Regions from separate parts of the Pseudocitrobacter cyperus genome, predicted to be linked through region 2. Evidence: riboswitches for the same ligand, from Rfam matches in the RefSeq annotation. Region 2 holds a riboswitch; each other region holds the start of a gene.
What was found. A riboswitch is a leader RNA that binds a small molecule or an ion and turns the genes downstream of it on or off. The one in region 2 is predicted to bind thiamine pyrophosphate.
Positions count from the first base shown of each region.

Region 1 (7,941 bases), on a different contig from region 2:
AAACGCCAGCGGCGGGCCAATTACCCACGCCAGAGAAAGCTGCGCACGCATCACCGAACTGAACATCACCACTTCCCGCGCCGAGCTGTCTGCATACTCACGCGCCAGTGCAAAAAGCTGTGGCATCGCGGCATTGGCGATAGACGCCAGCAGCACGCCGCAGGTGATCAAGGTTAAATAGTGACGATTGAAGGCGAACAGCAGCGCATTTCCCACCGCCATCAGGCAGCAGAACATAATCAACTTGCGACGATCGCCCTGACTGTCAGATCGTTTTGCCAGCCACAGGCTGACCAGGATCCCGGCGATAGCATTAACCGTATAAAACAGCCCCACCCAGAACGGCTGTGCGCCCACTTCCCGGCTGAGAAACAGACTGAGCGTCGGCGCCTGTAACGCCCCGGCAACGCCCATCATAAACGCCACCAGCATAAAGGCCGCGTAGACACCGTTGAGACGTCGTCCCATCGTCATAATCCAGAGCATGAGAGATCCTTTAGCGCACGAGAAATAAAAAAAGCCAGCAGATGATACCTGCTGGCAAATACTCAGTCACACATGATTTGGCGATTTAGTGTTCAGAGGTCGAGCGCGTAACCTCCCACTGCATCAGATCTTCAAGCATTTTGAGCCGCATCCCTGCCATCTGGCGGGCCAGCCAGCAAACATGGCGTGTCGCGTGAAAATAGCACTGATAGAACTGACGTGTGGTTGACCTCTTCATATTCACCTCCCCGCTTCATCGAAACTGATTATTGGCTTAATATAGGGATTAATAAATTGCTGAGTTTTTGTCAGGAGTTCCCCTTTTATGCCTTCTGGTCGACTGCAACAACAATTCATCCGGCTGTGGCAATGCTGCGATGGCAAGGCGCAGGAAACGACGCTGAACGAACTGGCGGAGCTACTGAGCTGTTCACGCCGCCACATGCGCACCCTGTTAAACACCATGGAAGAGCGCGGCTGGCTGACCTGGGAAGCCGAGGCCGGGCGCGGTAAACGGTCACGTTTAACCTTTCTCTATACCGGGCTGGCATTACAGCAGCAGCGGGCAGAAGACCTGCTGGAACAGGATCGCATCGACCAACTGGTGCAACTGGTTGGTGATAAATCGACGGTGCGGCAAATGCTGGTCTCGCATCTGGGGCGCAGCTTCCGCCAGGGGCGGCATATCCTGCGCGTCCTCTACTATCGCCCGATGCAAAATCTGTTGCCTGGCACGGCGTTACGCCGTTCAGAAACCCATATCGCCCGGCAGATTTTCAGCGCCCTGACGCGCATAAATGAGGAAAATGGGGAACTGGAAGCCGACATTGCGCACCACTGGAAGGAGATTTCCCCTTTGCACTGGCGCTTTTATTTGCGCCCAGGTATTCATTTTCATAATGGCCGCGAGCTGGAGATGGAAGACATTATCCGCTCGCTGGAGCGTATTAACGCTCTGCCGCTCTACTCCCATATCACGCAAATTGTCTCTCCCACCGCCTGGACGCTGGATATCCATCTCTCCCACGCCGACCGCTGGCTGCCGTGGTTGCTGGGCCATACACCGGCGATGATTTTACCGCGCGAATGGCCTTCACTCCCCCATTTCGCCCATCAGCCGATTGGTACCGGCCCTTATGCGGTAGTGCGCAATAATCAGAACCAGCTCAAAATACATGCCTTCGAAGAATACTTCGGGTTTCGCGCATTAATAGACGAAGTGAATGTTTGGGTACTCCCTGATGTAGCGGAAGATCTTAGCTGCGGGCTCACATTGCAGGGCACCACGCAAAGCGAGCAGGCCGTCGAAAGCCGTCTTGAAGAGGGCTGCTACTATCTGTTGTTCGACGCGCGTTCACCACGCGGCGCTAATCAGAATGTGCGCCGCTGGCTGAGTCACATACTTTCCCCGGCGAATGTGCTCTATCACGCCTCTGAACAGTATCAGCAGTACTGGTTCCCGGCCTACGGCATGCTGCCGCGCTGGCACCACGCACATAGAAAAATCAGCGAAAAACCCGCCGGGCTGGAACGCATTACGCTCGGTTTCTATCGCGACCACGTCGAACATCGGGTTATTGCCAGAATTATGGAAAAACTTCTGGCAGAACATAGCGTTAAACTGGAAATTCATGAAATCGATTATGACGAATGGCACAGCGGCGAGGTGGTCAGCGATGTGTGGCTTAACAGCGCTAATTTCACCATGCCGCTGGATTTCTCCCTGTTTGCCCACCTCTGTGAAGTGCCGCTTCTTCAGCGCTGCATCGCGCGCGACTGGCAGGGCGACATTCGTCAGTGGCATGCGGGTGAACTGGATCTCCCGACCTGGTGCCAGCAGCTACTGGAGCAGCAGGCGATTGTGCCGCTCATCCACCACTGGCTGCGCATCCAGGGGCAACGCAGTATGCGCGGGGTGCGAATGAACACGCTGGGCTGGTTCGACTTTAAATCCGCGTGGTTCGCTCCGCCGGATCCATAGCGCTTTTGATTTATTCACGTAATCATTACAATAGCGAGCTACTCAACGGGGTGCAGAAGTTTGCTGAGAGATACCCGTCGAACCTGATCCGGATAACGCCGGCGGAGGGATTTGAGGCCAACTCAAAATCCTTTGCCACCTGCTTACTGAGGTGCAAAGTGTTAAAAAAATGTCTGCCACTGCTGGCGCTTCTCGCCATGCCAGTTTTCGCCAAACCGGTGCTCACGGTTTACACCTATGACTCCTTCGCTGCCGACTGGGGCCCGGGCCCGGTGGTAAAAAAGGCCTTTGAAGCCGACTGTGACTGCGAGCTGAAATTCGTGGCTCTGGAAGATGGCGTTTCCCTGCTTAATCGCCTGCGCATGGAAGGGAAAAAAAGCAAAGCTGACGTAGTGCTGGGGCTCGATAACAATCTATTGCAAGCCGCCAGCCAGACAAAATTGTTCGCTAAAAGCGGCGTGCCGGTAAGCGCCGTTAACGTTCCCGGCGGCTGGAGCGATGACACCTTCGTGCCCTTCGATTATGGCTATTTCGCCTTTGTTTATGACAAAAACAAACTGAAAAACCCGCCGAAAAGCCTGAAAGAACTGGTTGAGAGCGATCAGAAATGGCGCGTGATTTATCAGGATCCGCGCACCAGCACACCGGGGCTTGGCCTGCTGCTGTGGATGCAAAAAGTCTACGGCGATGATGCTCCGCAAGCCTGGCAAAAACTGGCGGCAAAAACCGTCACCGTCACTAAAGGCTGGAGTGAAGCCTACGGCCTGTTCCTGAAAGGCGAGAGCGACCTGGTGCTGAGCTATACCACCTCCCCGGCGTATCATATTATCGAAGAGAAAAAAGACAACTACGCCGCCGCGCCGTTTGCCGAAGGGCACTATTTACAGGTAGAAGTGGCAGCGCGCACTGCCGCCAGCAAACAGCCGGAACTGGCAGAAAAATTCCTGAAATTTATGGTATCTCCGGCGTTCCAGCAGGCCATTCCGACCGGCAACTGGATGTATCCGGTGGCCGGAGTAACGCTGCCTGCGGGTTTTGATGCGCTCGCCAAACCGCAAACCGCGCTGGAATTTACTCCGCAGGAAGTGGCCGCAGAACGACAGAACTGGATTGCAGCATGGCAACGCGCCGTCAGCCGTTAATTCCCGGCTGGTTCTGGCCAGGCCTCACAGCGGCGGTGCTTATCGTCGCTGTGGCGCTGGCTGCGTTTCTGTCACTCTGGTTAAGCGCCCCGGAGGCAAGCTGGCATACGCTGCTGGCCGATAGCTATCTCTGGCATGTGGTGCGTTTCTCTTTCTGGCAGGCATTTCTCTCTGCGCTGCTGTCGGTTGTGCCTGCCATTTTCCTCGCCCGCGCACTCTATCGCCGCCGCTTTGCTGGCCGCGAACTGTTGCTGCGCCTGTGCGCAATGACGTTAATTCTCCCTGTTCTGGTCGCGGTATTCGGCATTCTGAGCGTTTACGGTCGCCAGGGTTGGCTGGCGCAGATTTTTGCCGCCCTGGGGCTGGAATGGCGCTTCTCGCCCTACGGCTTACAGGGCATTTTGCTGGCGCACGTCTTTTTCAATATGCCGATGGCGACGCGTCTGCTATTGCAGGCGCTGGAACAGATCCCCGGCGAACAACGTCAGCTTGCCGCCCAGCTCGGCATACGTGGGTTTAACTTCTTTCGCTTCGTGGAATGGCCGTGGTTACGTCGGCAAATCCTGCCCATCAGCGCGCTTATCTTTATGCTCTGCTTCGCCAGCTTCGCCACCGTGCTTTCACTGGGCGGCGGGCCGAAAGCCACAACCATAGAACTCGCCATTTACCAGGCGCTCAATTTTGATTATGACCCGGCGCGGGCGGCGATGCTGGCGCTGATCCAGATGGCCTGCTGCCTGACGCTGGTGCTGATTAGCCAGCGTCTGAGCAAGGCGATTGCCGTCGGTAATACGCAGATGCAGGGCTGGCGCGACCCGGACGATCGCCTGCACAGCCGCCTGAGCGATGGCCTGCTGATTACCTTTACCCTGTTGCTGATGCTACCGCCGCTGCTGGCGGTGATCGTCGATGGCGTCAATCCGGCAATGTTGAATACGCTCTATCAGCCCGTGCTCTGGCAGGCACTCTGGACTTCACTGCGCATCGCCGTTGTCGCAGGCTTACTGAGCGTGGTGCTGACGATGATGCTATTGTGGAGCAGTCGTGAGTTGCGCGCGCGTAACGCGCTGTTCGCCGGGCAGGCGCTGGAACTGAGCGGAATGTTAATCCTCGCGATGCCGGGTATCGTCCTCGCGACCGGTTTTTTCCTGCTGCTGAACAATACCATCGGCCTGCCCGATTCCGCCGATGGGATCGTGATATTTGCCAACGCGCTGATGGCGATCCCCTACGCGCTGAAGGTGCTGGAAACGCCAATGCGCGATATTACCGTGCGCTACACGCCGCTGTGTGAATCACTTGGTCTGGAAGGTTTCAATCGCCTGAAGGCCGTTGAACTGCGCGCCCTTAAACGCCCGCTGGCACAAGCGCTGGCTTTCGCCTGCGTATTATCGATTGGCGATTTCGGCGTGGTGGCGCTGTTCGGCAACGACGATTTCCGCACGCTGCCGTTCTATCTCTATCAGCAAATTGGCTCTTATCGCAGCCAGGATGGCGCGGTTACTGCCCTGCTTCTGCTGTTACTCTGTTTTCTGCTCTTCACCGTGATTGAAAAACTACCGGGACGCCATGCTAAAACTTAATGATGTCACCTGGCTCTACCAGCATTTACCGATGCGCTTCAGCCTGTCTGCCGCGCAGGGTGAGATGATCGCCATCCTGGGGCCGAGCGGTGCCGGGAAGAGCACGTTGCTTAATCTGGTGGCTGGTTTTCTGACGCCCGCCAGCGGCGAGATTATGATCAACGGCGAGACGCACACGCATACGCCGCCCGCGCGCCGTCCGGTATCAATGCTGTTTCAGGAGAATAATCTGTTCAGCCACCTTAACGTTCAGCAGAACATTGGGCTTGGTATGTCGCCATCGCTGAAGCTGAACGCAGTGCAAAAGCAGAAACGACAGGCTATCGCCCAACAGATGGGGCTTGAATCGCTGATGACGCGCTTGCCCGGTGAACTCTCCGGCGGGCAACGCCAGCGTACAGCGCTGGCGCGTTGTCTGGTACGCCAACAGCCGATTTTGCTGCTGGATGAGCCCTTCTCTGCCCTCGACCCGGCGTTACGTCAGGAGATGCTACTGCTGGTAAAAGAGGTGTGCGAACGCGAGCAAATAACGTTATTAATGGTTTCCCACAGCGTGGAGGACGCATCGCAGATTGCGCCGCGCTCGCTGGTGGTCGCCGACGGGCGTATCGCATGGGATGGTGAGACAGCACAGTTATTGAGCGGGCGCGCCAGCGCATCGCATTTATTAGGCATCGACGCGCCAGATAGCCACAAACCATAGGCCGGACAGGCGCCAGCGCTATCCGGCAGAACAGGCTACAGCCCAACCACCTTGCGCAAAATATCAATGTAAACAGGCATCAACGGATGGCGGATCGCCGCCACCAGCGCCACGACGCCGATACCCAATATCAACGGCGCAACCCACAACAGACGCTGACGAGGCAGATACGCCGTCAGGCGATCTTTCGCCGCTTTTCCGCTGCGCCACAAACGCCAGCAGAGCCACGCCGCCAGCCAGAGCAATAGCGCCGCAGCCAGAAGTAACCACTTGAAACCACCGCTTTGCATATCGGCAGGAATATCAATTGCCGCACCCGCCAGGATCCCCGGCAGGAAGTAGACCGGCGGCCAGAGCAGGCAACCGATAATATTTGGCACAATAAACTTCGACACCGGCAGATCGAGCATTCCGGCGACCATCGGTACGACCGGGCGCGTCGGCCCGACGAAACGTCCGACCAGGATCGTGAACATGCTGTGCTGATGCAGCGCATGCTCGGTTTTATCCAGCAATGCCTTGTTTTTCTTCATAAATGACCAGCGATGCAGCGGCTTCTTAAAGCGCCAGCCAAGCCAGAAGGAGATCCAGTCGCCCAACAGACAGCCCACAATACCCACCAGCCACGCCTGCCAGAAATTTACCTCGCCGCTGCCAATCAGCGCCCCCAGGCCTGCCATCATCACCGTCCCCGGAAGAATCAGACCGACCAGCGCCAATGATTCCAGAAAAGCCACCAACGCCACCGCAATGAGCGAGTAAGTGGTCGACTGGGTAATAAAGTGTTGCAGCAGTTCTTGCATAGTGTGTCCGGTTTGAAAACGAATCGGGGATTCTCAGGAACGAGCCCTCATTCGTCAAGCCATCAATTGTCTGAATAGTTTACTGGCAAAGACAATTCTCCACACACACCCTTTCCTTTTCTTTACTTTTTATTCACATCCGGCGCGAAATTCACTCGGGCTGGCCCCGGTGCATTTCTTGAATACACGCGAAAAATAGAGCTGATCTTCAAACCCCACGTTGCGCCCCACGGTAGCAATCGGCATTCGCGTGGTGCTAAGCAGCAATTTGGCCTGACTGATGCGTTGATCCTCCCTCCAGCTTAGGACGCTGACGCCAAGCTGCTGGCGAAACAGGTGCGACAGGCGTGATGGCGACAGGCAGACATGCTGGGCGACGCTGGCAATATCGAAATGGCTGTCGGCCAGATGGTCGCTGATGTACTGGCAGGCGTCACGCACCCGGTTATCCATCGGCGGATGCAGAGATTCATTAATCGCTTCCATGCGTCGCAGCAGCAACTGTTCCAGCAGGTTGATCGCCAGCAGTTCGGAATAGCGCCCGACACCCTGCCCGGCATCAATAATTTGACCAAACAGCGCGGAAATCGACGCCTGATGCGCTTCATCCGGGCGGAAAAAACCAGTTTGCGCATGAATGGTCGGCCAGTGCAGCCATTCATGCCAGTAGGCGCGGGGGCGGAAATAAACCCACTGGTGATACCACTCGCTGGCGTCCGGATGACGACCATAGTGATGAATTTCGCCCGGTGGAAAGAGCAACATATCCCCTTCGCGACAGACAAACTGCTGCCCCTGATTCTCTATCACCCCTTCCCCTTTAACCGTCAGATTAAGGATAAATCCTTTCATGCCCAGCGGCCTGTCGATAAAGAAATCCAGGTAGCCCCCGGCATCAATCGGCGTCAGTCCGGCAACCAGATGCGCGTTAAAGGAGTAACCCGGCAGCAGGGGATCGTTTTGCAATTCAGGCATTTTTAGTCTGCTCTCCGCATGTTGTGAAGAAACCAATTATCCATATTACCGTTTTCCCCCTTCCCGGCGACCATGGCAAACCATCACCGTGCATTAAAAACATTTAACCCCGCGACATGCCGTGATTTTGATAACAATCCCGCTGGCAACGAGGTTTCTGGCGTGTAACAGGAGTGTCTATAAAGACGGCAGAAAAGTCCACATTGAATATTTGCACAGCGTCACACTTTCGGATGTGACAGCAAAATTATCCATAAGATTAGCGGTT
Region 1 covers NZ_JAYMYY010000002.1:157,730-165,670, forward strand. The annotation lists gene VSR74_RS09525 (sugar efflux transporter) at 1-486, opposite strand, end outside; gene sgrT (glucose uptake inhibitor SgrT) at 572-724, opposite strand; gene sgrR (HTH-type transcriptional regulator SgrR) at 812-2,467, shown strand; TPP riboswitch at 2,504-2,595, shown strand; gene thiB (thiamine ABC transporter substrate binding subunit) at 2,626-3,609, shown strand; gene thiP (thiamine/thiamine pyrophosphate ABC transporter permease ThiP) at 3,585-5,192, shown strand; gene thiQ (thiamine ABC transporter ATP-binding protein ThiQ) at 5,179-5,895, shown strand; gene VSR74_RS09555 (DedA family protein) at 5,931-6,698, opposite strand; gene araC (arabinose operon transcriptional regulator AraC) at 6,828-7,673, opposite strand.
Region 1: another riboswitch for thiamine pyrophosphate. It lies ahead of thiB (thiamine ABC transporter substrate binding subunit); the one in region 2 lies ahead of thiC (phosphomethylpyrimidine synthase ThiC).

Region 2 (7,941 bases):
GCGCGCGCTCAACGTCAGCAGCGGTTTTGCTGCTGATTTTCAGGCGCAGATCGTCCCAGTTGAGTTCACGCCAGCGATCGCTAAAGGTATTCATGCACTGGCCTCCAGAAAACCGGTTAACGGGCTGGTGGCGATGGCATGAGTGCTGCGTGAACCCGGAACGGCCTGTCGCGCCAGGATACCGGCATCGACCGCCATGCGAAACGCGTGTGCCATCAGCACGGGATCATCAGCCACTGCGATAGCCGTGTTCACCAGAACCGCGTCGGCGCCCATTTCCAGCGCCTGTGCCGCGTGGCTCGGCACGCCAATTCCTGCATCGACCACCACCGGAACATTCGCCTGCGCAATGATAATCTCTAACATTGCGCGGGTTTCCAGCCCCTGATTGGAACCAATGGGCGCGCCCAGCGGCATCACGGCGGCGCATCCCGCTTCTTCAAGACGCTTACACAGCACCGGATCTGCGCCGCAATAGGGCAGCACCACAAAACCCTCTTTCACCAGTAGTTCAGCGGCTTTCAGGGTTTCGATCGGGTCGGGCAACAGCCAGCGTGCGTCAGGGTGAATTTCCAGCTTCAGCCAGTTTGTCCCCAGCGCTTCCCGGGCTAACTGCGCGGCGAATACCGCTTCTTCCGCCGTTTTCGCGCCGGAGGTATTCGGCAACAGCGTGACGCCCGCTTCGCGCAGCGGTTGCAGAATGGCATCGTTATTCTGGCGTAAATCGACGCGCTTCATTGCCAGCGTGACCAACTGACTACCCGATGCGCGAATCGCATCGACCATCATCTTCGATGAGGCGAATTTTCCGGTACCCGTAAATAAATGAGAATCAAAGATTTTATCGGCAATACGTAACATGTCAGCCCCCGGCTATAACCTGGAAAAGCAGGATCTGATCGCCGTCCTGCACAATGTGATGTTCCCAACGCTCGCGCGGCAGGATTTGCTGATTGAGCGCCAGCGCGACGCCCGGTTTTAACTGTTCCAGTTTGGTGAGCAGGGCGGTGACGGAGAGTCCTTCCGCGCACTGCATGGGTTCGTCATTAAACTGAATCTGCATGGCGACCTCCACAAACCGGGCAGCCCGCCGCGCGATGCAGCGCCAGGTTTCTCCACTGGTGCGCGCGGGCGTCAAACAGACGTAAGGTATTGCTGGTGGGCATACCGCTTAACAGCTTGATGGCTTCCAGCGCCTGCAATGTCCCCATTACGCCAACCACCGGGCCGACGACGCCTGCTGTGCGGCAGTTGCGCTCTGGTTCGGCATCGTCCGGCCACAGACAACGGTAACAGCCTTGCGTCCACGGCGGCGTCAGTACCATTATCTGCCCGCCGAACCCTACCGCGCTTGCGGTGATCAGCGGCGTGTTCAGCGCCACACAGGCGGCGTTAATCGCCTGGCGCGTTGCCATGTTATCGGTGCAATCGAGCACCAGATCCACTTCTTGTACCGCCTGCCTGAGCGCATCGCCCGCCAGCCGCTGGGTGAGCGTTGTGAGAGTGATATCCGGGTTTAATGCGGCCAGTCGCTCGCGTGTCGCATCCGCTTTGGCGCGGGCGATGTCGTGCGTGGTAAACGTAATCTGACGGTGAAGATTGCTGAGATGGACTTCGTCATCGTCGGCAAGCACTAATGTGCCGACGCCCGCGCCGGCAAGATAGAGCGCCGCAGGCGCGCCCAACCCGCCGAGCCCGACGATAAGCACCCGGCTGGCGAGCAATTTTTGCTGGCCCTCCACGGCGATATCCTCCAGTAACATCTGGCGGCTGTAGCGCATGAAATCGCGATCATTCATCGCCCACTCCTGCCAGCGCCAGTAGCTTTGCGGTGGCGTCGCGCCAGTCTGCGGCCTGCGTAATCGCACTCACGACAGCGATGCTGCCGACGCCGGTCGCCAGCACCGCTGGGGCGCGTTCAAGGCTGATACCGCCAATGGCAACCGTCGGGTAATCTCCCAGCCGTGAGATATGTACGGCGAGTTGCTCCACCCCCTGCGGCGCGGAAGGCATCTGCTTGGTTTGCGTGGGGAATACGTGGCCAAGGGCGATGTAGGAAGGCTGCGCCGCCAGCGCGACGTCAATTTCCATATCATCATGGGTCGACACGCCAAGCCGTAAGTTGGCTGCGCGAATCGCATCGAGATCGGTCGTTTCCAGATCTTCCTGCCCCAGATGCACGCCATAAGCCTGGTGTTTAATCGCCAGACGCCAGTAGTCATTAATAAACAAACGCGCGTTATAGCGCCGACCCAACGCGATGGCGGCGATGACATCAGCCTCTACCTCATCATCCTGCTTATCTTTTATGCGTAGCTGGATTGTGCGCACACCGGCTTCCAGCAAACGTGCGATCCACTCCACGCTATCGACAACGGGATAGAGACCTAAACGGAAAGGAACCGGGGGAAAATGGGGCTGATACATTATTGATTCTCCTGAGGGATATAAATTTCGCCACCCCGGGCGCGGAACTGCCCGGACATCCCGGCCATGCCATCCTCCACGGCTTGTTGCGCTGCGTAATCGCGCACTTCCTGGGTGATTTTCATGGAACAGAATTTGGGGCCGCACATGGAGCAGAAATGAGCAACCTTGCCAGATTCCTGCGGCAGTGTTTCATCGTGATACGCACGGGCGGTGAAGGGGTCGAGGGCGAGGTTGAACTGATCTTCCCAGCGAAATTCAAAGCGCGCTTTCGACATGGCGTTATCGCGAATTTGCGCGCCGGGATGGCCTTTTGCCAGGTCTGCCGCATGGGCGGCTATCTTATATGTGATAAGCCCTTGTTTTACGTCTTCTTTGTTGGGTAAGCCAAGGTGCTCTTTTGGCGTCACATAACAGAGCATGGCGCAGCCGAACCAGCCAATCATTGCCGCGCCAATCCCGGAGGTGAAATGGTCGTAACCAGGGGCAATGTCGGTGGTGAGCGGCCCGAGTGTATAAAAAGGCGCTTCGTGGCAGTGTTCCAGCTCTTCAGTCATATTGCGGCGGATCATCTGCATTGGCACATGGCCGGGGCCTTCAATCATCACCTGTACGTCATACTCCCAGGCGATTTTCGTCAGCTCACCCAGGGTATGCAGTTCGGCAAATTGAGCTTCATCGTTAGCATCCTGAATGGAGCCCGGGCGCAGGCCGTCGCCCAGTGACAGCGAGACATCATAGGCCGCACAGATTTCACAGATTTCGCGGAAGTGCTGATAGAGGAAGTTTTCCTGATGATGCGACAGGCACCATTTCGCCATGATCGATCCGCCGCGTGACACAATCCCCGTCAGGCGTTTGGCGGTCATCGGCACGTAGCGCAGCAGTACGCCCGCATGAATGGTAAAGTAGTCGACGCCCTGTTCCGCCTGCTCCAGCAGTGTGTCGCGGAACGCTTCCCAGGTGAGATCTTCAGCGATCCCGTTGACCTTCTCCAGCGCCTGGTAGATCGGTACTGTGCCAATCGGTACCGGGCTGTTGCGCAGGATCCACTCGCGGGTTTCATGGATGTAGCGACCCGTTGAGAGATCCATCACCGTATCGGCTCCCCAGCGTGTCGCCCACACCAGTTTTTCCACCTCCTCCTCAATAGAGGAGGTGACTGCCGAGTTGCCAATATTGGCGTTCACCTTCACCAGGAAGTTGCGCCCGATGATCATCGGTTCTGATTCCGGATGATTAATATTGGCCGGGATTATCGCCCGACCAGCCGCCACTTCGGCGCGCACGAACTCAGGCGTAATATTTGGCGGCAGCAACGTACCGAAACTTTGCCCCGGATGCTGCTGACGCAGCGCTTCGCTGCGAATACGCTCGCGCCCCATGTTTTCGCGCAGGGCGATGAACTCCATCTCCGGGGTGATTACCCCCCGGCGCGCATAGTGCAGTTGGGTGACGCGTTTGCCGGGTCGCGCACGTTTTGGTGTCAGCAGGCCGGTGAAGCGCAGCGCATCGAGAAACTCATCTGCCAGGCGTGACTGGGTATAGGCGGAGCTGCGCGCTGTTAACGTTTCGCTATCTGCACGCGCATCAATCCATGGCTGGCGAAGTTTTGCCAGCCCCTGGCGAACATCAATCGTTTCTGCCGGGTCGCCGTAGGGGCCAGATGTATCGTAAACCGGAATCGCTTCGTTCTCTTCGAACTGCGGGTTCTCTTTGCTTCCGCCGATGAGCGTCGGGCTTAGCTGGATCTCGCGCATGGGGACGCGCACGCCAGCCTGTGAGCCTGTAAGATAAATACGGCGCGAGTTAGGGAAAGCAGTGCCTTCCAGAGTATGAATAAAGCGTTGAGCCTGTTCGCGTTGTTCGCGGCGGGTTAGTTTTGTTGTAGACATAGCGCATACCAGATTGAAAGGATATGGCTTGTCAGACGACGGATGGAGTAATGGCTGCACAGCGCCCGTGAAGGCAAAGGCATAAAACTAAATTACTCTTGTTCCCTTCGCAGGTATTAGCCTGATCAGGTTCCGCGGATCCCGAATTAACGGTCTCAGCCTGTGCTTTCACACGTGGCACTCCGACAAGATGTAGCCCCTCTAAAGGGGCAATGAATGTAAACTACGCGTTAATGCGTAAAATCTCAAGCGGGACGTTTGATCCCGCCATTCTCGTGCATTGCATCCAGCACAAGCATAATTAGCTTATCTTCGAGTTCAAAACGCGCCTCCAGCGCTTCGCCGATATCCGACAACGCCTGTTGAAATTCAAAGCAATTATCGTGATCGATGGCCGTCTCCAGGCTGGAGTCGTAGTATTCCATAATTAACTGGGTATTGGCTTCCAGCCTGGGCCAGATTTTGGTGGCGGTTAAAAGCGCATTGTCGCCTTCCAATTTATGGAGAATGCGTTCATAAATACTGAAGTGACAGGAGGAGAGGTAGTCCACCAGTCGCTGACAAAAATCATCCAGTGCTTTTTCATTCAGCCGTATAAACGATTCTTTGCCAGGCTTAATCCCAATCAGGTTGGAATAAGCGACAAGCAATTGCTTGCGTATGTTGAGCCAGCGGTCGACCAGTTTGTTACTGCCTCCAACATGCTCCGTCAGGCTTTCGAGCTGGTTTAACATGTGATTGACTCCGCACAAGTGGGTTTAAAGACTGCGCACTAAGATGTAACGATAATGTAAATAACATGCCAGTGAAGCAAAGGTAGTGCAATAGATATGGATCGTATAATTGAAAAATTAGACATCGGCTGGTGGGTCGTCAGCCATGAGCAAAAATTATGGTTGCCGGGCGGTGAATTACCCTGGGGCGAAGCGGGAAATTTCGATCTTGCGGGGCAACGCGCGCTGCGGATTGGTGAATGGCAAGGCTCGCCGGTGTGGCTGATTCAGCAACCACGTCGCCATGATATGGGCTCGCTGCGGCAAATTCTCGACCAGGATGCGGGCCTGTTTCAACTGGCCGGGCGTGGCGTGCAGTTAGCGGAGTTCTACCGCTCGCATAAATTCTGCGGCTACTGCGGGCATACCATGCACCCGAGTAAAACCGAGTGGGCAATGCTCTGCGGCCACTGCCGCCAACGCTACTACCCGCAAATCGCCCCCTGCATTATCGTCGCTATCCGCCGTGATGATTCCATTCTGCTGGCCCAACATACCCGTCATCGCAATGGCATACATACCGTACTGGCCGGGTTTGTCGAAGTGGGCGAAACGCTCGAGCAGGCCGTCGCGCGTGAAGTGATGGAGGAGAGCAGTATAAAAATCAAAAACCTGCGTTATGTCACTTCCCAGCCATGGCCATTCCCGCAATCGCTGATGACCGCGTTTATGGCCGAATATGACAGCGGCGATATCGCGATCGACCCGAAAGAGCTGCTGGAAGCTAACTGGTATCGCTATGACGATTTACCGCTTTTGCCGCCGCCAGGAACCGTCGCACGTCGGCTTATCGAAGACACTGTCGCACTCTGCCGGGCAGAGTATGAGTGACACTCATGTTACACTGGCGTGAAAGAGCTCAAGGAATGGAAAAATGACCGAACTTAAAAACGATCGTTACCTGCGTGCGCTGCTGCGTCAGCCTGTAGATGTCACCCCTGTCTGGATGATGCGCCAGGCGGGCCGCTATTTACCGGAGTATAAAGCCACCCGTGCTCAGGCCGGGGATTTTATGTCCCTGTGCAAAAATGCCGAACTGGCCTGTGAGGTAACGCTGCAACCGCTGCGCCGTTACCCGCTGGATGCGGCTATTCTGTTCTCCGATATTCTGACCATCCCGGATGCGATGGGACTCGGGCTCTATTTTGAAGCGGGTGAAGGCCCACGCTTTACCTCACCGATTACCAGTAAAGCGGATGTCGATAAGCTGCCGATCCCTGATCCAGAAGGTGAACTGGGTTACGTGATGAACGCGGTGCGCACGATCCGCCGCGAACTGAAAGGCGAAGTGCCGCTGATTGGTTTCTCCGGCAGCCCGTGGACGCTGGCGACCTATATGGTCGAAGGCGGCAGTAGCAAAGCGTTTACCGTTATCAAAAAGATGATGTATGCCGAACCGCAAACGCTGCATCTGTTGCTCGATAAGCTGGCGAAAAGCGTCACCCTCTACCTGAATGCGCAGATTGAAGCTGGCGCGCAGTCGGTGATGATTTTCGACACCTGGGGCGGCGTGCTCACCGGGCGCGACTACCAACAGTTCTCGCTCTACTACATGCACAAAATTGTCGATGGCCTGCTGCGTGAAAACGACGGTCGCCGTGTGCCGGTGACGCTGTTCACCAAAGGCGGTGGGCAGTGGCTGGAAGCGATGGCGGAAACCGGCTGTGATGCGTTGGGTCTCGACTGGACAACCGACATTGCCGATGCGCGTCGCCGCGTGGGCCATAAAGTGGCGCTGCAGGGCAATATGGATCCATCCATGCTTTACGCACAGCCTGTGCGCATCGAGGAAGAAGTGGCGACTATTCTGGCAGGCTTCGGCAAGGGCGAAGGCCACGTCTTTAACCTCGGTCACGGCATCCATCAGGATGTGCCGCCGGAACACGCCGGGGCGTTTGTTGAGGCGGTACACCGTCTCTCTGTACCTTATCATCAGTAAGGAGTGATTATGGATCTCGCGTCGCTACGCGCTCAGCAAATTGAACTCGCCTCTTCTGTGATCCGTGAGGATCGCCTGGATAAAGATCCACCGGATCTGATCGCAGGGGCTGATGTCGGTTTTGAGCAGGGTGGTGAAGTGACGCGAGCGGCGATGGTGCTGTTGAAATATCCCTCGCTTGAGCTGGTGGAGTATCAGGTGGCGCGCATTGCGACCACCATGCCCTACATTCCCGGCTTCCTGTCATTTCGTGAATACCCGGCGCTGCTGGCGGTGTGGGAAAAGCTGTCGCAAAAGCCGGATATGGTGTTTGTCGATGGTCACGGTATCTCGCATCCGCGCCGTCTGGGCGTTGCCAGCCATTTTGGTCTGCTGGTGGATGTGCCGACGATTGGCGTGGCGAAAAAACGGCTGTGTGGGAAGTTTGAGCCGCTTGGCAGCGAACCCGGGGCGTTAGCGCCGTTGATGGATAAAGGCGAACAACTGGCGTGGGTGTGGCGCAGTAAAGCGCGTTGTAATCCGTTGTTTATTGCCACGGGACATCGGGTGAGCACCGATAGCGCTCTGGCATGGGTGCAACGCTGTATGAAAGGCTATCGACTGCCGGAGCCAACGCGCTGGGCGGATGCCGTCGCTTCTGAACGCGCTGCCTTTACGCGCCTTACAGCAAAATAACCACAATTCAGGTAAACTGCGGCTAATTTCCGCATTTGAGAACTCATCATGTTACAAAACCCGATTCACCTGCGCCTGGAGAAGCTGGAAAGCTGGCAGCACGTCACGTTTATGGCCTGCCTGTGCGAGCGCATGTACCCGAACTACGCCATGTTCTGCAAAGAGTCAGAGTTTGGCGACCCGCACGTTTATCGCCGTATTCTGGATCTCATCTGGGAAACGCTGACGGTGA
Region 2 covers NZ_JAYMYY010000013.1:17,828-25,768, forward strand. The annotation lists gene thiH (2-iminoacetate synthase ThiH) at 1-94, opposite strand, end outside; gene thiG (thiazole synthase) at 91-861, opposite strand; gene thiS (sulfur carrier protein ThiS) at 863-1,063, opposite strand; gene thiF (thiazole biosynthesis adenylyltransferase ThiF) at 1,047-1,799, opposite strand; gene thiE (thiamine phosphate synthase) at 1,792-2,427, opposite strand; gene thiC (phosphomethylpyrimidine synthase ThiC) at 2,427-4,322, opposite strand; TPP riboswitch at 4,408-4,517, opposite strand; gene rsd (sigma D regulator) at 4,568-5,056, opposite strand; gene nudC (NAD(+) diphosphatase) at 5,153-5,926, shown strand; gene hemE (uroporphyrinogen decarboxylase) at 5,970-7,034, shown strand; gene nfi (deoxyribonuclease V) at 7,044-7,709, shown strand; gene VSR74_RS22525 (YjaG family protein) at 7,758-7,941, shown strand, end outside.

Region 3 (7,941 bases), on a different contig from region 2:
CAGGCATTACAGGTTCTGTGAGGTTTTCAATGACGCTAATACTGGATCGTCCCATTGTCGGCCCAAAGACCCATGCTTTCGTCATCGGCGTTGGGCATTATCCTGCTGCTGCGCAGGGGGTCTATGAAAAGCTTCGAGGCGTTCCTGATATCCCCAGCGCCGCAGACAGTGCCAAACTCATGTGTGACTGGCTCGTCGACAACAAGGACAGGCTGGCAGCACCTCTCGCAACGCTGGAAGTATTAATATCAGACCCGGCTCCGGGGGAAAACAGATACGCCTGGACGCAAGGCCCCGTCGACGCAGCAAATTACAGTAACGTTATGGACAGGGGGGAAAAGTGGATCGAACGACTCTCTGACGAGGGGTGTACTGCGTTTTTTTATTGCTGTGGGCATGGCGCTTCTCACCTCCAGCAGCCGATACTGTTTCTGGACGATCTGAATAAAGCTGCCCGGAATATCTGGACGCACGTCAATGTCAGCCTTCTTGCCTATTCGCTCAGGAAAATGCCCACGGTCGCCAGCGCAGTCATGTTTTCGGACTCCTGTGGCGAATATGTTCCCGAGCTGGAATTAGAAAGGAGAGTACAGGATTGTCGCTTTTTCAACGTTTCCCCTGCGGGGGCGACGCACAATCGTGTCGCACTCCTTTGTGCGGCTGCGGAAAAGGCGCTGGCGTATGAAGGTGCCGAGGCAGCGGACAGCGATCTCAGATTCGGGCGATTCACTCAGGCCGTGCTGAAAGGCCTGAGCGGATCGTCGGCCCGATGGCGGCGTGGCAGGTGGAGCGTCAGTTGTCGCGATCTCCTCGACGACCTGAAATCACTGCGTCGCGTCTTCTTTGGGCACTGGGAAGACCTGCCGTTTGAGCCTTACTACGCCGTTGCTCAAACGGACATGCTTCCTGTCGTTTTTCCCGACGCTACCCAATTCAGGTTGCCGCTTATTGTCATCACGGATCCGCCGGAGCGAATGCAGGATTATGCCTTCATCATCAGCCCGAAGAATGACCCGGCTTCACCGTGGTTACAGACTCGGGCGGCGGGAAATGCCGGTGCGTGGGCGACGACTGTTCCGCCGGGGCTGGAGGCGCTTTATGCCATTGCCGTCAGGGACAATAACCACTACACCTTATTGCTCCAGCCCAAGGAGCCCTTGTTTGATCAATGGGTAACTGTGCCATGAAAACAACGCTGCACTTCGAAGCTCCCGGTGATTTATCGGTTGGAACGGTCAGGATCACCGGGGAGGGGGAAACTATCGCCGACTGGGTCGCCACGCCTGACAATCGTATCTTTCGGCAGGATGATCTGAAATCCGGTATCTATTCGGCTGAGATAAGCCCGGCGGGCGTATCGCCGCAATCTGTTGTGTTTCAGGTAGAAGAAGGGAGAGTCAACAGCGTGGTGCTGCCTTCGTTTACTGCGCTCTCTTCATCTGGCAGTAAGACGAGCTTTTTTGATTCGACCAGTCAGCAGACGGTAGCGGAAGTCCCACCATCGATGAACCAGCAACTTCAGTCTATGTGGAGGATATTTGATGCCGATGAGAGCGAGACAGCCAGTCGCTCCCGGGAAAGTGATTTGGTATCTGAACACTTATCGAATGTTGCTCCTGACATTTCCCGCAAGAAAATACGTCTTTCTATTGGACTATCCGAGGAGAAAAACGGGCGTGAAACCTTTGGTCTCTTCAGCGGCCAATCGCGTATGGCGTTATTTCCCGGGCGGCTGGAAATCGAAATACCTGCCGATCCCTTGCGTAATCCCTGGGCCGGGCAGCGCGTCAGGCTCTCGGCTTCCAGCGAGGGGGTGCGTATTGAGAGATGTCTGCTTCCGCTCTATCAGGGAGGAACGAAAATTGTGCTTGTCGCCCCACCGTTTTCAGCCGCAGATATCGAGCTTAGTATTCTGCCTGTCGACCCACGTCTACGGGCGCTCATCCGCACCCTGGACGCCGGGACTTCGGCTGATGCTACCGCTGTTCGTGATGATATTCCTGGCCTGAGCGATCGCTGGACATTGCTGCGCGATGATGCGGATCCCTGGCGGGCAATGCTGGTCGGTCTGCTGGCGATTCGCTTTCCGGACATATTTCAGAGTATCGATCTTGCCTGGGCAGACGCGCTGGTTGAGCGCGCCAGTTGGGCGTTTGAGGCGCATGTCATTCGTGCCAGCCTGACGCTGAGCACGGCCAGCAACGCGTCGACGGCCTCTCTGGAGAAGACGGTTGAGCAGGCAATTACGTACCTGGCGCAAGCCCAGGTTGCCGGCTCTCCCTATTTTCGCTATACGAATCAGTTGTTTGCTGAGATGGCCTTAGGAATATCCGATTACCTTGCTAAAAGCAGTAGCGGGAAGATATCCCCCGCGGTGAAGCGGTTTTATCGTCTTTATAATCGCTGGCACAGGGAGCTTCCGCTGCAACGGGGCGCGGGCCCTACATTCACATGGCTCGCCCGGGATCAGGCCGCATTAAAAGAACATCACCTGCTGGTTCCCCACAGGAATCCGTCTGGTAGGCTTCGCACCCAGGATACCCTCGTCATATTCGAAGGTAGGGTAAGTGCAGGCCAGATAGAGATCATCGGCAAGGACAACTCACCGGCTCATCCCCCGGAAGATTACGATAAGGTGACTTCCTCATCCTGGTTCTCTGTTGGCCCTGATGACGCTATCGATCTCCCCGCGTTCAGGCGCCCGCCAGGCCCGGATGATGATCCCAACAAGGGGCGTTTTGGCGGGGAAGCGAGGCAGGGCGGTTTTCGGATCGCGGCGGCGTTCTCGGCTTCGAAACGACAAAACTGGGTTAACGTTGCGCTGATCGTTGAGGCAGATAGCGCAGAGCGTGTGGCGCTCGGCGATTTCGCGTGGTTTGTGCTCCATCCTACTTTTTCACCTTCGATAATGAAAGTCGCTTTCCGGGGGCGCAGAGCGCAATTGCGCCTGCAGGTATGGGGCGGCTTCACGGTTGGGGTATGGTTGCCGAAAACCGGGGATGAACTTGAAATCGATCTCGCGAGCATTCCTGATGCGCCAAAAATCGTAAAAGAGCGCTAATGCCCGTGGTGTTGGGCTTTTGCCGTTTACAAGACGATCTGCGGGCATTACTATCGACACTGATTTTAAATGACTCGGGGTGCCCTTCTTTGTGAAGGCTGAGAAAAACCCGTACCACCTGATCTGGATAATGCCAGCGTAGGGAAGTCAGAGACCATCCGGTCATTGCTTCTGAACGTCCTGGCAGGAGCAAACCATGCAAGCAGAGCCGCTTAGTCCCGCGCAAATTGCGCATTCGCTACATCTTTTCCGCCAACACGCCCCCCTGGTTCACTGTATGACTAACGATGTCGTGCAGACCTTTACCGCCAATGTTCTGCTTGCCCTGGGGGCATCGCCCGCGATGGTGATCGATGCGCAGGAAGCCGCGCAGTTCTCTGCGATTGCCGATGCGCTGTTGATAAACGTCGGTACGCTGACTCAGCCGCGCGCGCAGGCAATGCATGCCGCCGCGCTGAGTGCGAACCAGTCAGGCAAACCCTGGGCGCTTGACCCGGTGGCGGTGGGCGCGTTGACGCTGCGCACGGAATTTTGTCAGCAACTTTTAAAGTTAAAACCTGCCGCTATTCGCGCTAACGCCTCAGAAATTATGGCGCTTGCCGGAATCAGCGCGGGCGGGCGCGGCGTGGACACAACCGACACTGCGGCCGCGGCACTGCCTGCCGCACAGGCGCTGGCGCGTCAGATCAACACCATTGTGGCGGTGACGGGCGAAGTGGATTACATCACTGATGGTCAACGTGTTGTCGCCGTTACGGGCGGCGATCCGCTGATGACTCGCGTGGTTGGAACCGGATGCGCGCTATCGGCGGTGGTTGCCGCGAGTTGTGCGCTGCCGGGCGACAGGCTCGATAATGTTGCTGCCGCCTGCGCCTTTATGAAGCGGGCGGGCGCACAGGCCGCCGCAGGGAAGGGGCCTGGCAGTTTTACCCCGGCTTTCCTCGATGCGCTGTATGCACTCAACGGGGAGGCGCTGGCATGAAACGGATTAACGCATTAACGATAGCCGGTACTGACCCAAGCGGCGGTGCGGGGATTCAGGCTGATCTGAAAACGTTCTCGGCGCTGGGCGCATACGGCTGTTCGGTGATCACGGCGCTGGTGGCGCAAAATACGCATGGAGTGCAGTCGGTCTACCGTATTGAACCCGATTTTGTCGCGGCGCAACTGGATTCAGTCTTTAACGATGTGCGCATTGATACCACCAAAATCGGCATGCTGGCGGAAACGGATATTGTGGAAGCCGTGGCGGAGCGTTTGCAGCGCCACCGTGTGGAAAACGTGGTGCTGGATACGGTAATGCTGGCGAAAAGCGGCGATGCGCTGTTATCCCCGGCAGCGGTGGAAACTCTGCGTAAACGCCTGCTGCCCCAGGTCTCGTTAATCACGCCAAACCTGCCGGAAGCCGCGGCGTTGCTGGATGTTCCCCATGCGCGCAACGAACGGGAGATGCTCGAACAGGGACGCGCGCTGCTGACTATGGGGTGTGGTGCCGTGTTGATGAAGGGCGGTCATCTGGATGATGCCGAAAGTCCTGACTGGCTCTTTACCCGCGAGGGTGAACAGCGTTTTACCGCGCCGCGCGTACAGACTAAAAACACCCACGGTACCGGTTGTACGCTCTCTGCCGCGCTGGCGGCGCTACGTCCGCGTCATCGCAGTTGGGGTGACACGGTGCTGGAAGCTAAAACCTGGCTCTCCGCCGCGCTGGCGCAGGCCGATACGCTGGAGGTCGGCAGCGGGATTGGCCCGGTGCACCATTTCCATGCCTGGTGGTAATGTTCACTGCTATTTCCTCTGCCAGAGCGTACTCTTCCGGGCTATACTGGCCTGGGGCCTATTGCAGAGAAAGATAAATGGAACAAGCACATACCCGGTTGATTGCGCAGCTCAATGAGCGAATTGCCGCGGGCGATAATATGCCGCTCTACCTTAAGTTTGCTGAAACGGTAAAAAATGCCGTGCGCAACGGTGTGCTGGAGCACGGCAATATTTTGCCCGGCGAGCGCGACCTGAGTCAGTTAACCGGTGTGTCACGCATTACAGTACGCAAGGCGATGCAGACGCTGGAGGATGAAGGCGTAGTGACCCGAGCGCGTGGCTATGGTACGCAAATCAATAATATTTTTGAATATTCTTTGAAAGAGGCGCGCGGTTTCTCTCAGCAGGTGGTGCTGCGCGGCAAAAAGCCGGACACGCTATGGGTTAACAAAAGAGTTGTTCCCTGCCCGGAAGAGGTGGCGACACAACTGGCCGTCGCCCCGCAAAGTGATGTTTTTCTTCTCAAGCGGATCCGCTATGTGGATGATGAAGCGGTCTCTATCGAAGAATCATGGGTGCCTGCGCAGTTAATCCATGATGTTGATGCCATCGGTATTTCTCTGTACGACTATTTTCGTAGTCAGCATATTTTCCCACAGCGTACATGCTCTCGCGTCAGCGCCCGAATGCCAGATGTTGAATTTCAGTCGCATATCAAAATGGATGAAAAGATCCCCGTTCTGGTGATCAAACAGGTGGCGCTCGATCAGCAGCAGCGGCCGATTGAATACAGCATCAGCCACTGCCGCAGTGATTTATACGTCTTTGTGTGCGAGGAGTAGTTCGTCGCGGGTTGGGCTGCAATCACCGCCTCGATGAGCGACGACCCAGGATGCCACCGCGTTGCCCAGCCGTACCGATTCGCTTAGCGTCCAGCCCGATGCCAGACCAGCCAGCGTGCCGCCGGCGTGACTATCTCCTGCGCCAATGGTATCGGCAACCACGACCGGGAAGGGGGCGACCAGCCCCTGTTCCTGTTGACTGAAATACCATGCGCCCTCTTTATCGTGCCGTACAATTAGCGGTGTGGCGAACGTCTCCAGCCACGCTGATCCCAGTTGCCGGGGTTCCATTGGTAAATTAAAGCGCGCAGCGGCAATCTCTGCCTCCTGACGATTCAGGGAAATAATCGGTTTGCAGGCCATAATCCGCTGCATTAATGCATCGGGAATATCGGCAATGCGTGGGCCAAAATCAATAAACGGCGTCACCCCGGTTAAGCTTTCCAGCCAGCTCACCAGCACCTCGCCACAGGGCGAGGAGAGTTGATAACCTGAAAGCGAAATCAGGCTGTGTGGCGCCACAGTAAGCTGCGCCAGCCAGTCAGGATTCCACAAATTTTCCACGCCGCTGAACGACATAAACGTCCGTTCGCCATCCGGTTCAACCAGCGCCAGGCACCAGCCGTTATCGCCCTGCACATCATCAAGGCAACTCACTAACCCTTCGCGGGAGAGATTATTGCGGATGATCTCTGCCCATACGCCCTGACCCAGCGGCAGCGCATTACTGGCCTGCATGCCCAGCCGTTTAAGGGCGACGGCGATATTCAGCGCACAGCCGCCAATGTTGACGCCCTGCTGTTGCAGTTCGATATCGCAACCGCGCCAGGGAAGGGCATAAGCGTCGGCAATCACATCGATCACCGCCGCGCCGACGACGGTAATTGGCCGCTGGTTGCCCAGGGTGGTTAACTGCTGCGCCAGGGTCATGATACCTCCCGTTGCTCGCGATAGTGCGCGAGCGCGGTGGCATAGCGGGTGAAGTCGAGCTGATTAACGTCATCCAGTTGTTGTTTGAGTTTCGGGTCGATGGCCGAGATGCCGCCCAGAGCGCCACAAATGGCGGTGGCCATCGCGCCGATGGTGTCTGTATCGCCGCCAAGGTTGGCGCACAAAATCGCGCAGCGGTTTGGGTCGCCCTGTGCCAGTTCAACCATGGCGATAGCGCAGGGAATCGATTCGATGGTGCTGGTGCCTGCGCCGACAACCTGGTAAAGCTGCTCGCTGGCGGATTCAGTACCGCCAGCGTTGCGCACGATATGTAGCGCCAGCTCCAGCCGTGCGGCGAGCGAGGCGCTGAATGTGGTGATACGTTTTTCCTGTGCATGGCGGGCGACTGGGGGCAGTGAATCAGCAATGCTCTGCCAGTCATCGCCCTCAATAGCGCGGGAAATCGCCCACGCCACGACAACCGCGCCGGCTACCGCGAGATCGGACTTATGCGTCGGGCTGGAGGCGAGCGCGACCTCATTAATAAAATGATCGAGGCTACCTATAGGCAGCAAACAACCAAGCGGCGAGACGCGCATCGCCGCGCCGTTGGTGACGCCGTTATTTTCCAGTTCACTCACCGGCCTGCCATCACGAATGGCGTTAAGGGCGATTTTAGAGGTAGGCCCCAGCACATTTTTATTGAAGGCATCAAAGCCCTCCGCCCACGCCAGAATGTTGCGGCCAATGAGATCCGGGTCAATCTGCCCTTCGCGTTGCAAAATGGCATCGGCAAGGCAGAGTGCCATCGACGTATCGTCAGTAAACTCTGCGCAATTAAAGTAACAGGCGGCGTTGTTTTCCGCCGGCCCCGGCAGGAAGCGGTCGATCCAGCCAAAGTGCGCTTTTACGCGTGAACGCGGCCATAACTCTGACGGCATGCCCATGGCATCCCCCAGCGCCTGTCCATAGAGCGCACCAAGAATACGTTGTGTCTTCATTTCACTTCCCCTTGTGTCAGTGCAGTGTCGCGTGGGTCGTTTTGCACCGTAATGGCGGTGATCTCTTTATCCGACTCGCGAAAGAACAGCATAAACAGCACGGCGATAACGGCTATCATGATGGCGCCGAAGCCCCACATTCCTGCCCAGTTGAAGGTCAACCCATTCACCGGCTCTTGATAAGCAAACATTTTTTCCATCATCACGCCGCCCAGGCGGTAGCCAAGCAGGCTGCCGAAGCCCTGGCAGCAGAGGGTGATAAGCCCTTGTGCGGCAGTGCGCATATGCGGCGGGGCTTTTTTATCGACATAGATATAGGCGGTAACGTAGTAGAAATCGTAACTGA
Region 3 covers NZ_JAYMYY010000004.1:250,647-258,587, forward strand. The annotation lists gene VSR74_RS15020 (alpha/beta fold hydrolase) at 1-21, shown strand, start outside; gene VSR74_RS15025 (hypothetical protein) at 30-1,187, shown strand; gene VSR74_RS15030 (pYEATS domain-containing protein) at 1,184-3,061, shown strand; TPP riboswitch at 3,127-3,223, shown strand; gene thiM (hydroxyethylthiazole kinase) at 3,258-4,043, shown strand; gene thiD (bifunctional hydroxymethylpyrimidine kinase/phosphomethylpyrimidine kinase) at 4,040-4,840, shown strand; gene VSR74_RS15045 (GntR family transcriptional regulator) at 4,918-5,664, shown strand; gene VSR74_RS15050 (PfkB family carbohydrate kinase) at 5,638-6,594, opposite strand; gene VSR74_RS15055 (ADP-ribosylglycohydrolase family protein) at 6,591-7,595, opposite strand; gene VSR74_RS15060 (nucleoside permease) at 7,592-7,941, opposite strand, start outside.
Region 3: another riboswitch for thiamine pyrophosphate. It lies ahead of thiM (hydroxyethylthiazole kinase); the one in region 2 lies ahead of thiC (phosphomethylpyrimidine synthase ThiC).

Region 4 (7,941 bases), on a different contig from region 2:
GACCCAGCAGGTCTGGGATGATACAGCGGCAACGCTGCAACTGGTTAAACCGCCAGTGATTCAAATGACGACGCCTGCAAGTGACAACGTCACGCAAGAGGCGAAACAACCCGAAGCCTCAGCGCAGCACGACATGGCGCTGTAAATGATTGCCGGATGGCGGTAAATTGCGCCATCCGACAAAAGATAACTTACTCAGTAACCCCGGTGGCATATTGCTCAACCGGGGTTATTTTTTTAATCAGCTTGTTATCAAATAAGAACTGCTCGTAGTGCGCGTAGCGTGCTTTATCAAGCTTTGCCGGGTTCTGGGTAAACAGTGGCAACGTTTTCATCCAGGCTTGCCGATTTAGTTCGGTGTTCAGCTCCGGGTGCTCACTGGCAAAGGTATTCCAGCTTTCCTGCGGATGTGCGTGCAGGTAATCACTGCCTTTTTTCAGCGCGGCGAGGAATTTTTTAATCTTCGGTTCATTTATGGCCTCTTTATGTGCCACCAGAATCAGCTCATCGTAGGCAGGAACGCCATAATCCTCGACGTTAAAGACCACAGGATCTTTCCCCTGTAGCTTGATTTCAAGCGCTTCGATATTGCGATAACCTCCAATCACCGCATCCACTTTTCCGGTCAGCAGGGCACTGGTAAGCTGGAAATTGACGTTGATCAGTTTGACGGCCTCTGCGGGGGTATTGACATGTTTCAGCATGGTATCAAGCGTTGCTTGCTCAATGCCGCTTACCGAATATCCCACGCTTTTGCCTTTTAAATCCGCCGGTGATTTGATGTTTTTATCCAGCGCTATCACCGTGTTCAGCGGCGTATTGATCAGTGCCCCCACGCGCATCAGCGGTAAACCCTGATCGGCAAAGAAATGCAGTTGCGGCTGATAGGTGATAGCCAGATCGGCCTGCTTTGCCGCCACCAGTCGTGGGGGGAGTGCAGGGTCTGACGGGGGAATAATCGTCACTTCCAGCCCCTCGTCTTTAAACGCGCCAATCTGCTGTGCCACCATAATAGGGGCATGATCCGGATTGATATACCAGTCCAGCACCAGCGAAACTTTTTCCAGCGCCCATGCATTCTGTGTAACAAGGTTGCTGGCCAGCAGGACAGCAAGAGCGGGTTTAATCCTGTTTTTCGTCATTTGTCGTTTCTCAATGGTTATCCGGCACCCAGTAAATCAGGCGGCGAAGCAGGGTATCAATGGCCATCCACAGGGAGATGGTCAGCAGAATCAATATTAATAAGGCGGCGAAACAGATATCGCTTTGCATACGCGCATTGGCATTTAGCATCACATAGCCAAGCCCTTCAGCCGAGCCGACCCATTCACCAATAATGGCGCCGATGGGGGCGACGGCAGCGGCCATGCGCAGCCCGGAGCCGAAAGCAGGAAGGGCGGCCATCAGTTGAACATGGCGTAGCAACGCCCAACGCGAGGCTCCCAGGGTACGGGCAAGATCCAGATAATCACCGCTAACCCGCCGCAGGCCATCGAACAGCGCGGATGTCACCGGGAAGAAGATAATTAATACCGCCATCGTCACTTTGGCGCTCATCCCGAAGCCAAACCACAGCACCAGTAAAGGGGCGAGGGCAAAGACAGGGATCGCCTGACTGGTTAACACCACTGGCATAACCCAGCGCTGAAGGCGGGGAGAAAAGACCATACAGAGCGCCAGTATCGCCCCCAGCAGCACGCCGATGACCAAACCGCTGGCGATTTCAGAAAGAGTAATCAGCGTGTGCCACCCCAGATAGCGGGCGTTATCGTGAAGCGCCTGGATCACCGCGACGGGGGACGGGAGCAGAAAAGCAGGAATATCTCCCAGCGTCGCCAGCCACCACAAACCGATTAGCCCAATAAACAGGGTTAACCCGCGCCAGATACGTGAAAGAACGCTCATTGTGTGCTCCTGGTTAACAATCTCATCAGGGCACTCTGACTCTGGATGACCGCAGGGTCATCAATCTGGCGTGGCGGAGATCCGTCGGGCGAGTTCGTATCATCAATTCCACCCGGATGTTGCGATAGCACAAGGATCTTATGGCTGAGGCGACATGCTTCCGCAGGATCGTGCGTAATCAGTAGCACGGTACGATCGGCCAGAAGTTCTGCGGCCATTGTCTGAATGGTTGCCCGGGTAATGGCATCCAGCGCTGAAAAGGGTTCATCCATCAGCACGATGGGTTGTTGCTCGTAGAGGGTTCGTGCAATCGCGGCGCGCTGGCGCATCCCGCCAGAAAGCGTTTCAGGGAGTGATGCGCCGCAGCCGCTCAGCCCCACGCGCTCCAGCAGATATTGCGCACGCTCACGGTCAGCTTTTTCGCCGCGCAGACGTGAACCGAGACACACATTCTGTTCAATCGTCAGCCACGGATAGAGCAAATCGCGTTGCCCCATCCAGGCGATCCGCCCGCTTAGTGGGCGACCTTTGTCATCCGTTACTGTGCCTGACGTAGGGGACAGCAGCCCGGCGACGATACGCAGCAGACTGGTTTTTCCCGCACCGCTCGCGCCCAATAAAGAGACAAAACGTCCCGCCGGAATGTCGATATTGAGCTTTTCAAATACCGTTTTAGCCCCATAGCGTAACGTTAAATCAGCCACTCTGATGGCCGGTGATGTATTCACATCCATCATGATTTGGCATCCAGCCCCATCTGCCAGAATGCGCCTTCCAGTCGGGTTGCGGTGGTAAAAAGCGTAGTCAGTTCGGCGAAACGGCTGTCGCCGCCGCGTTGCTGCGCCAGGGTTTCGAACAGGGTCAGTGATGACTGAACACCGGCAAGATAGCTTTCATCACCGTAGTTGCGGATCCACGGGCCGTAAGGGTTGCCCTCGAAAACTGTCGCGGGGTCATTCAGAAGGCGCAGACCGATTTCGGCATAGCCCGCAACGCAGGGCATCAGGACGGTAAGCAGATCCAGCACATCGCCGGAATGGCCGACATCCAGTACATAGCGAGTGTAATTGATGGTCTCTGCGGCCTCTTCGACCTGGATGATATCCGATTCCGATAATCCCCATTGCTGGCAGTAACTGAGATGCAGGGGAAGTTCATTCAGAATGGCGTTCAACGATGCGCTTGCGGCACGCATCTGTGCAGGCGTTTGCAGCTTACTCACCAGCAAAGCATAGGCACGAGCGAAATGAATTAAAAACAGATAATCCTGGGTCAGATAACGGCGGAACGCAGGCTCAGGCAGAGTGCCCGCGCCAAGTTGCTGCACAAAATCATGGGCGACATAACCGCGCCAGTGGCTACCTGCCTGCTGGCGAAGGCGTCCGTAAAGACCGCTTTCAAACATCGATAAAGACATGGGACCTCCAGTAATGAGTGGAGATCCGGGCGCAATGAGGGAAGAACAGGAATGGCTGTACAGAAAAATGGCTAACCCGTCCCTTCGCTGGCATGACCCAGATCAGGTTCTAAGGGTTCGGCTTACGCCATCTCAGCCCATTCTGGACACCCCTCGGACAGGAGGTTTTATACGATATTTCGCTTGTGAATACAACGAGAGAGGAGGCTTACCGGGTAGCTCTCCCGGTAAGCGGGGGGTATCAGATTTTAGGAATACGTAAAGTTTGGCCAGGATAGATTTTATCCGGGTGGGAGAGCATAGGGCGGTTGGCTTCAAAAATGGCGTTATACTTATTGGCATCGCCATAAACCGACTTTGAAATGGCGCTCAGCGTATCACCGGATTTCACAGTGTAGTACGTCGCTTCATCGGAAGTATCCGCCGCCTTAATGTTATTCTCAACTTCACTGACGCCCGCGACGTTACCGATCGCCACCTGGATTTTCTCTTTCTGTTCCTGGGTTAAGCCATCGCCAGTGACGCTGGCTTTGCCATCGACCACGGTGACCTGAACCTTATCCGCGCCAGGAATGTTAAGTTTCTTCAGGTGCTCCATCACTTTTTCACCCTGATCCTGATGCGTATCCGTCAGCTTATCCCACAGTTTTTCACCAGCTTCTTTCACGAAGTTAAACAGTCCCATATCCTTTCTCCAGTAAAGAATGTCAGGGTAAGCATAGCAGAGGGTTATCGATTCCGTGCATTAGTGTCCCCAGCGAGTTTTGAGGTAGTTCACGGCCTGACGCGTTTGTGGCTGATTAAGATTATCTTCCCGGAACAGGATGGTGCCGTTGATACCGGGAATCGATTCGTTTAAATCGATCTGTTTGCTCAGTTCCGGCACACCGCCATTAATCGCCCAGTCGGGCTCTTTCCTGGAGGGTTCTCCGACTTTGTAAAGCGCCACCCCGATGTATAGCCGCGTATTGGTGGGTTTAACGACGTCTGCCCACCATTTAGCCAGCACATCATAACGGGCTGCATCCCGGGCGAACGGCCAGTATAGCTGCGGGGCGATGTAATCCAGCAGACCCAGTTTCACCCACTGGCGTGTATCGGCAAAGGACTCATCATAAGCCGCCGCCCCGCGCGTATCTGAGCCTAACGGATCGTGAGAGCGGTTACGCCAGACGCCCGCCGGGCTTACGCCGAACTCAACGCCAGGTTTCAGTTGCTTAATGGTGTGTGAAACCTGCTCAATCAGGCTCTGCGTATTGTGACGACGCCAGTCCGCTTTCGAGGCATATTGCTGCCCGTATGTGCGCCATGTCTGGTTATCATTCAGCGCAGAACCGGGGGTTTCCGTATAGAAATAATCATCAAATTGCACGCCATCAACGGGATAGTTTGTCACCACTTCCGCCACAATGCTGGTTATCCAGTCACGGACTTCAGGAATACCGGGGTCGAGCACAAAACGGTCGCTGGAGGTGCGGATCCAGTCACGATGCAAAACAAAGATACTGGCCGGCTGCTGCGACAATGTGCGATTAAGCTCCGCCACCGTCGAGGGTTTGGTATTTGTCGTCACCCGATAGGGGTTGAACCACGCGTGGACTTTCATGCCGCGCTTATGCGCTTCATCCAGCATAAACTGCAGGGGGTCGTAACCGGGGTTTTCGCCAATTTTGCCGGTTAACGTATCGGACCAGGGCAAAATTTTTGATGGCCATAGGGCAGTTCCGTCTGGCTTGACCTGGAAAAACACGGTGTTAATACCGAGCTGTTTAAGATTGTCCAGCTTGGCGGTGAGCGCTTCTTTCTGTTTATTAATACGAATGGCCGGGCTACTGATATTCACGGTGTTAACCGGAGGCCAGTCGAGGCGAGAGACCGTCGCCAGCCAAACGCCGCGCATCGGTTCACTGTTTTGTGGTGACTTCACCGAAGGCTGTGATTGATTGCCAGAGGGTGTAACCAGCGAACTCGGCGGTTTAGAAGAGCAACTGACAACAAGTAAAGCGGCGGCAACCAGGGTGCCAATTTTTTTAACCTGAGTGACCGGGGAGACGCCCCGCAAAGAGATGATCATAAACGCCTGTTTTCTACTAGTCCCTTGAGTGGCGATATTCTCTTACGATTTGCGGGGGAAGGGAATCAGATCTTATCGTCACGTCCCTGCAACCACGGGTTAAACGTGGGTTCGGGAGCGGTGTTATCTTCCAGTGAATCGAGATAAAGCGCTTCAACTTCTGCGCGAGCCCACGGGGTGCGTCGCAAAAATTTGAGACTGGATTTCACACTGGGATCTTTTTTGAAGCAGTTAATGTTGACCCGTTTAGCCAGTTGTTCCCAACCATAGCGGGCAACAAGAGCATTTATCTGCATCTCGAGCGTAACGCCGTGTAAAGGATCGTTGGAGCGGTGAGTTGTCATGAGGCGTCCGGTAGTGAAGTGCGACCTGGAAGCGGGGAAGGTTACAAGAAACTTGCTGCTTCAGCAATGAACAGGGGCGCGTTAGCGCCCCAATGCGTCTTACTCAAACAGCCTGCGGTGCAGTTCAATGACGGCGCTATCGGCGGATTCCCCCGGTAACAAGACGCTCAGATGATTATCTGAAGCGCCATGGCAAATCATGCGCACTGCATGATCGGCAAGGCCGCTAAATGCGTCCCGGCATACGCCTGTTTCCTGGTGAAGTTGGTTGCCAATCAGCGTAACAAGGGCCAGACCGGTTTCAATTTCAACCCGACAGTGAGAGGAGAGTGCCGTCAGCAGCGAAGTGGTCAGCGTGTGGTCTTCCCCGGACGTCGACCCCGTGGAGTCGAGCGCCAGTGCAACGCTATTCTCGGAAGTGGTAAGCAGATCCACCGCAACCTCATGGTTGGCCAGAATGGCAAACATTTCGGCAAAGAATGCGTAGGCGGGCTGTTCGTGTAGGCTGTGCAGTCTCAGCAGAGTTTGCTTACGGCGAACGGCAATGGCGCGATAGCGTGGCGGGTTTTCTGTTTCCCGACGCACCAGCGTGCCGCCTGCTGCCGTGTTCTTACTGGAGCCGACAAATACCGGAATATTTTTTCGCATCGCCGGTAAAAGCGTTGCCGGATGGAGCACTTTGGCGCCAAAGGCGGCCATATCGCTGGCTTCAGAAAACGAGATGTGGTCGATGCGCTGAGCCTGGTTCACGATACGCGGGTCAGTGGTGTAGATGCCTGCGACGTCAGTCCAGATATCTACACGCGCAGCCTGCAATGCTTCGCCAAGAAGAGACGCGGTGTAGTCGCTGCCGCCGCGGCCAAGCGTCGTCGTATGACCCGCATCATCGCTGCCAATAAAGCCCTGCGTGATGGCAATCGCCTGTTCAATGCGCGGGCGCAGATGGATTTCCGCCTGCTCAGCCACCTGGCTGACAATAGGCTCGGCGCAACCGTAATCGCTGTTAGTGCGAATAACTTTGCGCGCGTCGAACCATTGCGCTTCTGCACCGCGTTCGCGCAGCACTTCGGTGAACAGCAGACTCGACATAAGCTCACCGTGGCTGACAAGTTCATCGCTCAATGACGAGCAAGGCGTTGAGTAGGCTATTTCGGCAAGGTGAGCAATATTTTCAAGGAGATGATCAATTTCCTTACTGATAACGGAGGGCCGCTGCAGACGGGAAATGATGTTGTACTGGATAGTGCGTAGGGTATCGATTTTATCCATACGGTCACAACTTTCCAGCCCTTCAGAAAGTTCGACTAACAGATTTGTAACACCGGCGGAGGCAGATAAAACGACCAGACGAACATGATCATCTGCAAGGACAATAGTGGCACTGCGATTCATCGCGTCAAAATCAGCAACGCTGGTACCGCCAAATTTGGCAACGACGAATTGTGGATAAATGCGTGTCATAACAATCTCATATCAGGGCGCCATACAAAGATGGCTAGAAAATTTTCATTCTCGGCATAAGGGAAGCAGCTTCGCCTTACGAAATGTCCGCCCGCGAACATTTCTGATGACAACCCAGGAAAAACATCCTGTTGTCGATAACATGTATTGCCTCTTACGCGTTATCGGTGTGATGCGCATTAGTTCTTTATTTACGTGAAGTGCAAATAAGCGCGCCATAGTAAGTGATTTGTCTTTATGGATCGATGTTTTTATTATGTTTCTTATTAATCCAGTGTAAATGAATGTCTTATGGCCTTTGCGCAGGGGTTATTAATAGTAAAAAACTGTAAAGTTAGGATAAATCCATGCCAAAACGATGGATTTCATCAGCTTGTATGCACTTTGACCGTTGGTAACTGATTGGGTAAAAGAGTAACAAAACTTAAGACGGGAGTGGGGGTAAGGATTTGCTTAGTCACTGATATTAGGGTGAAAAATCCCATAAAAAGTCGCACGAAAATAAATGATTGAGTCCTTCCTTAAAACAACATATATTAGCCGCGTTTTTTTACAGGCAATCCCCTTAACCTTTTATTCAACCCGGCGTTAATAATACCCGAGGTTGTGGGAGTGATATGATGACGGATAAAGTCCGTATTGATACTTTAAGTGCTAATTCATTACCACAAAGCAATGATACCTTTTTAGCAAGACAGGCTGAGTTTGAATCTAACGTCAGAAGCTATCCGCGTAAACTG
Region 4 covers NZ_JAYMYY010000001.1:504,926-512,866, reverse strand. The annotation lists gene mqo (malate dehydrogenase (quinone)) at 1-145, shown strand, start outside; gene VSR74_RS02510 (ABC transporter substrate-binding protein) at 192-1,142, opposite strand; gene VSR74_RS02505 (ABC transporter permease) at 1,153-1,905, opposite strand; gene VSR74_RS02500 (ABC transporter ATP-binding protein) at 1,902-2,642, opposite strand; gene tenA (thiaminase II) at 2,639-3,322, opposite strand; TPP riboswitch at 3,385-3,486, opposite strand; gene lysM (peptidoglycan-binding protein LysM) at 3,564-4,007, opposite strand; gene VSR74_RS02485 (glycoside hydrolase family 10 protein) at 4,068-5,396, opposite strand; gene VSR74_RS02480 (VF530 family protein) at 5,462-5,740, opposite strand; gene lysC (lysine-sensitive aspartokinase 3) at 5,840-7,201, opposite strand; gene VSR74_RS02470 (diaminobutyrate--2-oxoglutarate transaminase) at 7,819-7,941, shown strand, end outside.
Region 4: another riboswitch for thiamine pyrophosphate. It lies ahead of tenA (thiaminase II); the one in region 2 lies ahead of thiC (phosphomethylpyrimidine synthase ThiC).